3 regions of the Rhodococcus sp. H29-C3 genome follow, and region 2 is predicted to be linked to each of the others. Evidence: riboswitches for the same ligand, from Rfam matches in the RefSeq annotation. Region 2 holds a riboswitch; each other region holds the start of a gene.
The links. Region 2 has a riboswitch for cobalamin ahead of QMK32_RS13990 (magnesium chelatase subunit D family protein). Riboswitches for the same ligand answer to the same signal wherever they lie in the genome.
Positions count from the first base shown of each region.

Region 1: linked by a shared signal. The riboswitch ahead of metE (5-methyltetrahydropteroyltriglutamate--homocysteine S-methyltransferase) and the one ahead of QMK32_RS13990 (magnesium chelatase subunit D family protein) in region 2 are both predicted to bind cobalamin.
Region 3: linked by a shared signal. The riboswitch ahead of QMK32_RS03250 (ABC transporter substrate-binding protein) and the one ahead of QMK32_RS13990 (magnesium chelatase subunit D family protein) in region 2 are both predicted to bind cobalamin.

Region 1 is NZ_JASITC010000003.1:227,279-230,552, forward strand. Features, by position in the region: gene metE (5-methyltetrahydropteroyltriglutamate--homocysteine S-methyltransferase) at 1-1,740, opposite strand, end outside; cobalamin riboswitch at 1,866-2,109, opposite strand; gene QMK32_RS08320 (3-deoxy-7-phosphoheptulonate synthase) at 2,313-3,274, shown strand, end outside.
Region 2 is NZ_JASITC010000005.1:209,397-212,670, reverse strand. Features, by position in the region: gene QMK32_RS13990 (magnesium chelatase subunit D family protein) at 1-1,535, opposite strand, end outside; adenosylcobalamin-variant (AdoCbl-variant) riboswitch at 1,613-1,715, opposite strand; gene QMK32_RS13985 (GNAT family N-acetyltransferase) at 1,729-2,232, opposite strand; gene mqo (malate dehydrogenase (quinone)) at 2,246-3,274, opposite strand, start outside.
Region 3 is NZ_JASITC010000001.1:655,460-658,733, forward strand. Features, by position in the region: gene QMK32_RS03245 (FecCD family ABC transporter permease) at 1-551, opposite strand, end outside; gene QMK32_RS03250 (ABC transporter substrate-binding protein) at 551-1,546, opposite strand; cobalamin riboswitch at 1,647-1,792, opposite strand; gene QMK32_RS03255 (GAF domain-containing protein) at 1,837-3,138, opposite strand; gene QMK32_RS03260 (IclR family transcriptional regulator) at 3,184-3,274, opposite strand, start outside.

The DNA.
Region 1 (3,274 bases), on a different contig from region 2:
GGCCAGTGCGACCTGATCCGCGGTGTCGGCCAGCGGCTGATCGTCGCGAACGAACGACCACGCGAGGATCGTGACAGGTCCGGTCAGCATGCCCTTGACCGGCTTGTCCGTCAGTGACTGAGCAAAGGCGATCCAGTCGACGGTCATTGCACCGGCCCGGCTCACATCACCGAACAGAATGGGAGGACGCACGCATCGTGAACCGTAGGACTGAACCCAGCCATTGGCCGTGGCTGCGAAGCCGTGCAACTGCTCCGCGAAGTACTGCACCATATCGTTGCGCTCCGGCTCGCCATGTACGAGAACATCGAGGCCCAACTTCTCCTGCAGTGCAATGACATCGGCGATCTCGGCGTGCATGCGAGACACGTACTCGGCATCGTCGATCTCGCCCTTGCGTAATTCGGCCCTGGCGAGACGGATCTGCGTTGTCTGCGGGTACGAACCGATGGTCGTCGTCGGGAGCGGTGGGAGGTCGAGTCGAGCAGTCTGGGCCACCCGACGCTCGGCAGCGGGACTGCGATCGACTCTCACACCATTCTCGAGTCGCGTGCGAACCGCATTGTCGTGCACTCGGGGGTCGGTGCGACGGGATTCCGCAGCGACGCGTGCCGCAGCGAGTTCGGTTGCAACGCAATCGGTTCCCTCGCGAAGTGCACGCGCGAGCACGGTCACCTCCTCGACCTTTTCTGCGCCGAACGCCAGCCACGACCGCAGTGGATCCACGATCTGGGTCTCGGCGTCGAGCGTGTACGGAACATGAAGTAGCGAGCAGGAACTCGACACGGCGAGCGCGCCAGCGCTGCCCAACAGGCTCGCCAGCGTGGCCAGGGCCCGGTCCAGATCGGTCCGCCAGACATTGCGGCCGTCGACGATGCCTGCCACAAGAAGCTTGCTCGCCAGAGCGGGCACCGCAGCGACCTGCTCGACGGTTCCCGGGCCCGTGAGATCGACCGACAACCCCTCGATGCCGGTCGAGGCCAGTATTGGCAACGCGTCACCGAGGTACCCGAAGTACGACGCCACCAGTATTGCCGGCCTTCTCTCGACGGCGCTGAGGTAGTCGTAGGCGCGTCCGGCGGCGGCGAGTTCGGCTTCGGTTCGATCCGCGACCAGAGCAGGCTCGTCGATCTGGACCCATTCGGCACCCGCGTCGGACAGCTGTGTCAACAGATCCGCGTACAGCGGGAGGATTTCGTCGAGGCGGTCCAGCAGCCGAGCGTCACCGCCGACCGATTTCGAGAGCAGCAGAAATGTGACTGGACCGACGATCACCGGGCGGGCCGGAATATCCAGTGCGCGAGCCTCGTTCAGCTCGCCGAGAATCTTCTCCGGGTGGAGAGCGAACGTTGTGCTCGGTGCAATCTCGGGTACGAGGTAGTGATAGTTGGTGTCGAACCACTTGGTCATTTCCAAGTGCTGCACGGTGTCGTTGCCACGCGCGGCGGCGAAATACCGATCGAGATCGTCCTCGATGGCGCTTACCCGTTCGGGCAGCGCACCGAGGAGGACCGCGGTGTCGAGCACCTGGTCGTAATAGGAAAAGGTGTTGATCGGCACGGAGTCGAGCCCCGCGGACTTCAGCGAAAGCCAGTCGTCCTCGCGTAACTGCTTGGCGACAGCGCCGAGTGCGGCGGCATCGATCTTTCCGGCCCAGTAGGACTCGACAGCCTTCTTCAGTTCGCGCTTCGGGCCGATTCGGGGTGAACCGAGAACTGTCGCAGTGAATTCGAATGTCACTTCGTGTGTCTCCAGATACATGGCGTGATGGGTGGAACACCACCGTGCGCGCGAGTACGCCTGAGCCCAAGACGAGACTTCAGGTCTACTCGCCCACTCCACGGGGCGGTGAACCGCTACGCACGGCGTGCGCAGCACAGAAGGCAGGTATTCGGACTCGCAGGCGCGCGATCTTCCTAAGAAAGCTCGAGATCGCTCCTAGTGGCCGTCGCTTCCCAGAGAGGCTTCTCCAGTGCTTGATAGACGGCGGTCGTTCCTGCATACCGCTGCGGGACAATCCCGGATTCTCACCGGGTTCCCTCTTGCGTCGCCCTTGCGGACTTCGGGGCTCCTCTTGGCCGCGGGCGAACCGACTGCATGCATGAGCATAGGCGCTCGGCTGCCTCCGGAGAAAGAGCTGCTACTCTCGAACCCATGACGCGCACGTATTTTTGGTTTAGCAGGCCGGCCCCGGGTGGGTCAGCCAGCGACACCATGCGCTGACACCCCACCCCACGAGCCGGAATCAGACCGGCTCGAAGTGCGCGTGGATTCACCGTGAACGAGTCGGTCTGGGAACAGGATCTTCCTTCATGACCATCGACATCAATACCAGCGATCCAGCTCTCGACGACTCGGCTTTGGACGACCGACGGACGATCAGTATCAGTCCGCTTCTGTCGCCGCGGACCGTTCGGCGTGAGCATGCCGCGGACGACGCCGTGGCGGCCGTGGTTCGACGCGGGCGCGACGGCGTCATCGACATTCTCGACGGACGTGACGACCGGCTGATCGTCGTCGTCGGACCATGCTCGGTGCACGACACCATCGCGGCGATGGACTACGCCCGGAGATTGGCCGCGAAGGCGGCCGAACTCGATGATCGCCTGCACATCGTCATGCGCGTGTACTTCGAAAAGCCGCGGACCACTCTCGGCTGGAAGGGCCTGATCAACGACCCGCATCTCGACGGCAGTTTCGACATCAACGAAGGCCTCCGTGTGGGCCGTCAGTTGCTCGTCGACATCTCGAGTCTCGGTCTTCCGGTCGGATGCGAATTCCTCGACCCCATCACCCCTCAGTACATTGCGGACCTGGTCAGCTACGGTGCCATCGGCGCACGAACCGCAGCCAGTCAGGTGCACCGTCAACTGTGCAGCGCGTTGTCGATGCCCGTCGGAATCAAGAATTCGACCGAAGGCGATGTTCAGGTCGCGGTCGACGGAACTCGGGCAGCGGCGTCGAGCCATGTCTTCCCCGGAACGGACCTCGACGGTCATTCCGCGTTGATCAGAACCGTCGGGAATCCTGACTGCCATGTGATCCTGCGCGGCGGCACCGACGGTCCGAACTACGACGCAGAGACTGTCGCCGACACCATCGCGCGGCTCCGGAAGTCGAATCTTCCCGAGCGGTTGGTGATCGACGCGAGCCACGGCAACAGCCGAAAAGACCACAACAAGCAGGTCGATGTCGTGACGGACGTGTCGGCACGGCTCTCAGCAGGCGAGCACGGGATCGTCGGTCTCATGTTGGAGAGCTTCATCGAAGCTGG
Region 2 (3,274 bases):
CACCCTCGAACAGTGATCACCGCAACCTTGTCGCGCCGCTGGTATGCATCGCGCAGTAGCGACAGCACTGCTCCAGTCACGGCGGACAACCGATCGCGGGCGGCCATCGATCCAGATGCGTCGACAACGAACACGATGAGGTTGCCTTCTCGACCTTCACGAATCGCCCCGCGTAGGTCCGCAGGCTCGAGTCGGAACTTTCCGGATGTTCGTCCGCGCGCGACTTGATCCTCGGCTGCCGCGAACAATGTCCCGATGAGGTGAAGTCCCTTGCCACGCTCGGTGGTCGGGCGCACGACCCGCCCCTGCGCAGCACGCGACCGGGAGCGACGCCCGGGTGCTCCCTCGCCGACGCCGGGAACTTCCATCAACCGCGCGCGAAACTGCGATCCGGGCGTTGCGGCATCTCGGTCACGAGATCCGTTGCCGGACGGTGGATCCGCCTGGTCCGGTGTCGGTGCACCGCCCCCGTCGTCATCCGGGTCCGGTCCTGAAACGGTTGGATCGGGATCGGTTGGATCGTCGGACTCCTGGCCGGAATCCGATTTCGGGGAGTCTGCCTGTGCGGAGTCTGCCTGTTCTGCAGCATCGCGCATGGCATCGTCGAGTGCACTCTCGTCGATACCCGGCTCGTCGAACGGGTCACGCCTGCGCCGATGGGGCAATGCCAATTCCGCAGCGACCCGCACGTCCGACTCCTCGACCTTCGGGGAACCTCGCCATGCCGCGTGTGCCGACGCGGTTCTTGCCACTACGAGGTCCGCTCGCATCCCGTCGACGTCGAACGATGCACACAACGCAGCAATTCGACGAAGTTCGGTGTCGTCGAGCTCCACCTGATCGAGTACGACTCGAGCCGCGACGATGTGTGCGGCGATGTCCGCGTCCTCGTCGGCGTAGTGAGCAGCAAACGCACGGGGGTCGCGCTCGTAGTTCAGCCGACGTCGTACGACGTCCATTCGGATGTCGACGTCACGTGAGGCAGCGACCTCTACGGCGAGCCCGAAGCGATCCAACAACTGTGGTCGAAGTTCGCCCTCTTCAGGATTCATGGTTCCCACGAGGACGAATTGCGCGGGATGGGAATGTGAAACCCCGTCGCGTTCGATATGGACGCGCCCCATCGCAGCCGCGTCGAGCAGAACGTCGACCAGGTGATCATGCAGAAGATTCACCTCGTCGACGTACAGCACACCCCGATGAGCGGCGGCCAACAGTCCCGGCTGAAATGCACGTTCTCCGTCTCGAAGCACCTTCTCCAGATCGAGCGATCCGACCACGCGGTCCTCGGTCGCGCCGACCGGAAGCTCTACCAGTCGGGCCGGCCGTGTCACGCCATCGTCCTCGATGTCCGGAAGCAGCGTCGCGAGTGCACGTACGACAGTGGACTTCGCCGTCCCCTTTTCACCGCGGACGAGAACACCACCGATTCCTGGGTGCACCGCACACAGGATCAACGACAATCGAAGCTGGTCTTGGCCGACTATCGCGCTGAACGGATAACCGGGTTCTGAAGATCCAACGGCCTGCTGCACTTTCGATCCCCTTCATTCCTCGGTTTCCGCGCCGAGGACTTTCGATGCCCACCGAAGAAGTGGACAAAGTAGTTTCGATGCTGTGCGGTGATCTGGCTCACGAGGCTGCCGACAATCGGCCTACTCGTACACAGTGGCGGGACCGCGCCTGAATCACACAGGACTTCCCCGCATCAGCTCCGTTGGTCGAACCCTACCGTCGTTCGACGTTACTGCCGCCCGACGCCTCGCCCCAGGGGGTTCCGCCGCCACGACGCATGGGCGTATGCGGAATTCCGTCTTCGAGAACTTCCTCACCGTCGGGCAGGAAGCCGTGTTTCGCGTACATGTCCACCAGGTAGCTCTGTGCATTGATACGACACGGAGAGGAGCCGACCTCGGCAAGTGCAGCGCGCAGGATGCGCGTGGTGTGCCCCTGCCCCCGCGCCGACCGCTGCGTGCACAGCCGCCCGATGCGGAAGGCCTTCTCGCCGTCGTCGTGCTCCTCGAGCAGACGCAGTGTGCACACCACTTCGCCGTCACGTTCGAGCCAGAAATGCCTCGTCTCGGTGAGCAGGTCTCGACCGTCGAGTTCGGGGTAGGCGCACGCCTGCTCGACGACGAAAACCTCGACACGCAGCTTCAACAGGTCGTACAAGGTCTTGTTGGACAGGTCCAAAGCCCAGGAGCGCTTGAGGGCAGCAGCTTGCGTAGTCATAGGCCTGTTGCTATCACAGGCCGGTGCGCTGTGCGAGTTGGGAGGACTCGTCCAGCTCGAGCGCACGCGAGGTCCAGTCGAAAATCTCGCGGAACAGTGAACGATCCTCGGCCAACTTGACTCCGAGCGAAGGCACTATCTCCTTGAGCTTGGGCTGCCATGCCTCGTAGCGGTCTCCGAAGCATCGCTGCAACACATCGAGCATCGCCGGTACCGCAGTGGAAGCACCAGGCGATGCACCGAGCAGTCCCGCGATCGTCCCGTCTGCAGCGTTGATCACCGCGGTGCCGAACTCGAGAACTCCGCCGCGGCCCTTCTTTCGAATCACCTGGACTCGCTGCCCGGCGGTGACGATCTCCCAGTCCTTGTCGAGAACCTTGGGTGCGAACTCGCGAAGCGTTTCCACGCGATCGGCCTGCGACTGCGACAGTTCGCTCAGTAGGTACTTCACGAGTCCGAGCTCGGTGACGCCCACGCCGAGCATCGACATCAAGTTCCCCGGCTTGACCGACGAAGGTAGATCGGTCAGCTTTCCTTCCTTGAGGAACTTCGGCGACCATCCTGCGTACGGACCGAAGAGCAAACCGGGCTTGCCCCCGATGACACGTGTATCGAGGTGTGGCACCGACATCGGGGGCGCACCGACCGAGGCCTTGCCGTACACCTTGGCCGAGTGCCGCTCGATGAGCTCGGGGTTGGTGCAGCGCAGCCACTCACCGCTGACCGGGAACCCTCCGAAGCCCTTGATCTCGCTGATGCCCGACTTCTGGAGCAGATGCAAAGCACCGCCACCCGCGCCGACGAACACGAACTTGGCGTTGACCGTCTTTTTGGATCCGGTGCGAAGGTTTGCCACCTTGACGTCCCACGTTCCGTCCGACTGCTTCGAGATGTTGCGCACGTCGTTTCCGAAGTGCACGGTGGCGCCGGCCCCGGAGAGGTAGTTCAGAAGTTGGCGTGTGAGCGCACCGAAGTCGACGTCGGTTCCGTTGTCGCTCCAGTTGAGCGCGACGGGATCGGAGAAGTCGCGACCCGCACCCAT
Region 3 (3,274 bases), on a different contig from region 2:
GCTCCCAAAGCGACGCCGACGAGGACGATCGCCGTCGACTGTGGGTACCTGCCACCGATCAACAATGCCAGGAACAACGGGATCATCGCCCCGACGAAGGCCGCCGCTGGAATGGTGAAGACCCCGATCGCACCCGCTCCGATACCGAGCGCCATCACAACCACGACACCGAAGCCCGCTCCCGAGGACACTCCCAGCAGATACGGATCAGCAAGCGGGTTACGTGTGACGGCCTGTGCGACACCGCCCGCGATCGCAAGGGAGGCACCGACGACCGCGGCAGTCAACGACCGCGGAAGACGGGAGTCGAGGACGATCACTGCGCGGGCCTCGGTCCACCAGGATTCGAACGCTCCCGGCATCACCTTGTGCATCACGATCGCCCAGACGTCGCCGACGGGAATCCGCACCGACCCGAAGGATGCTGCCGCTGCGACCGCAGCCAGAAGACCGAAGATCAGCAGTACAAGAACCACTACGAGCGGAAAGCGTGAACGTCGATTCGACGTGGATCCGACAGGCGCAGTTCGAGTTTCGACGGCGGTTGTCATCAGTCCTGGAACCGGTCCGGATGCAGTGCGCGTGCGATGGTGTCCACGCTCGTCACCAGTCGTGGGCTCTCGAAGAAGTCGTCGAGCGGTACGACGATGAAGTTGTCGCGTTGGACGGCGGGGGTCGTCGCCATGATCGGTTGACTTTTCAGGAAGTCGATCTTGCCCTGTGCGGAGGTGTCGCCGTAGTCGAGGACGACGATCGCCTGTGGTGCGCGTTCGCCGATGATCTCCCACGTCGTGTCCAGGTAGGGCCGCTCGCCTTCGGGGAAGATGTTCTCCGCCCCTGCGTAGTCTGCGATGATTTGCCCTACGCCGACGCCCCCGATGGTCATGGGGACGTCTTCACCGGAGTCGTAGAATAACGTCGGGGTCGGAGCAACACCGGTCAATTTCTCACCCACTGCATCCAGGCCTGCCACGACACCGTCGGCGACGTCCTTCGCGGCATCCTCGGCTCCCAGAATCTCACCGAGTTGGGAATAATCGTTTTCGAGCATCCCGATGTCGGGGAATCCCGATCCGCAATACTCGGAGAACAGGAACGTCGCGACGCCGACATCGGTGAATGACTCTCGGGAGCGGCCCTCCTTGTCGTTGAATGCGCTGCGCATGCCTCCCACGACGAGGTCGGGGTCGAGATCGAGGATCTGTTCTTTCGTCGGGTATTCGTCGGCGAGGCCGGCGATTCGTTCGAATGCAGCTGCCGTCTCCGCAGTCGGGGTGGCGTTCTGGTAGCCCATCCCGACGATCCGATCCGCGACACCCATCTCGATGAGCACCTCGGTGACGTGATCGTTCATGGAAATGATGCGTTGTGAAGGGGCATCGAACTGCTGGGTGAGGTCGCAATTGGAGATGGTGACAGGCTCGTCGAACGCGGCCCCGGCCGAGGTGGCGTCTATCGAGTCGCCACGCGAACAGCCCGCGAAGAGCAGCGCTGCCGCGGAACCGACCGCGACAATTCGGACGATGGAGGGAGTAGATGGTGACATATGAACCTCACTAGGAGCTCAGAGCCACGAAATTGAGAGTCGACGCGCAGCAACAATCAACCACGCGCAGGACTGCCGATTCGTAGACCACGACGAATAGGTGTCGCACACACAGCCGCTGGGTAATCGGACTTGCCATCTCCACGAGAGGAGACAGCCCACCGTTGCGGGTCAGCGCCGGATTTCGACCGGCTTCCCCCTACGACTGGCTTGCTAAGTGCTTCGTCCAGCAGTATGCACGAGAGGTTTCGGCAGCGGTCGAGCGCGCCCACCGATACCCACACATGTAGTCAGCGGATACGTCGCGCCCGAACCGCAGGTGCCGAAGAATGCGGCAGCAGTCTGCTGATGTCCTCGGGCATCAAAATTTCGAGGGTCGCCGACGCGTCGAACCGGTAGGGCTGCGTCATGACCACACCGGACAGCTGCTTGCGCAGACGCGACATTTCGGCCCTGACGGTGATCGCCCTTCCGCCGTCTCCGAACAGATCCGCCGCCATCTGTGCCGCGGTCCGCCCCTCCCGATGGACTGCCAGCAGGTAGAGGATCTCTGCGTGACGCGGCGTCGGCTCGTGTATCCACTCCCCGACCTCGCTGCGGATCTCTAGCCGAGTGTGCTGCGGATGGCGTAGATCGATGCAGATCGTAGTGGCACCGGCCGTCTCGGACACCGATGCGCTCTCCGCCACCCCTGTCGGCCGGACGAGCCAACCACCGGGCAACGGCTCGACTTCACACACACCGAGCGTCGGCATCCAGAATCGTCCCGTGGCCAGATCCTCGGGCAGCAGAACTCGAGTGCGCAACGCGACGGACGAGGTCGCCGCTACCCACCCGTTGGCGTCGACCGCCAGTGCGGGGGAATGCAACCGGGCGAGCATGGGGGCCGCGACAGAGCGCAGCAGATCCAAATTCTGCCGATGATGCTCGCGCAGTTGGGATTCAGCAAGACGGGCAATGGCATCCACGAGCGCGAGTGTGGTCGGATGCACGCTACTCGCAGGCCCACTGACATCGACCGCACCGATCACCTGACCGGTCCGCGGGTCCTTGATCGGCGCACCCGCACACGTCCATGGATGATGGCTTCGCACATAGTGTTCCGCCGAAAAAATCTGCACTGCTCGGCGCGAAACCAACGCAGTCCCGATCGCATTGGTACCGACCGAGTCCTCGGCCCAGCTGGCACCCTCGACGAATCCGAGTCCGTCGGCGCGATCGAGCACTGCCGTAGATCCACTGCGCCACAACACCCGCCCGTGACGGTCGGCCACAACGAGAATGTTGTTTCCGTCCTGAACGACCGATTCCAGCCCTCGAGCCAGATCGTCGAGGACGTCGAACAGACCCGAATCACGACGGCTCAGCTCGAGATCGGAAACGTCTACAAGTGAGGGTGAGATGGATTTTTGTTCGGGATCGATACCGAGGGTCTGCAACCGCCGCCACGAATCACCGATCACCTCGCGTGGCCGGGCTGGCCCCCTACCGCCCGCCATCGTCGCGTCGTAGACGGCCGTCAGTATCTGCGCGTAGCGGCGCGGATCCTCGCCTGCCGCCAGCGCAGGCTCGGGACCTGTCGACTGAGTCATTGCCGACAATTGTGCGCCAGCTCACATAGCGATGCAGAGGTGGGGTCAGTTCGCTCGCGTCGACAGCGCCTTGCGGGCACTGCGGGGCGCTCCGCGTTTGGGGAACAGAGCGCGTGACACCTCACGAGCGGCGTCC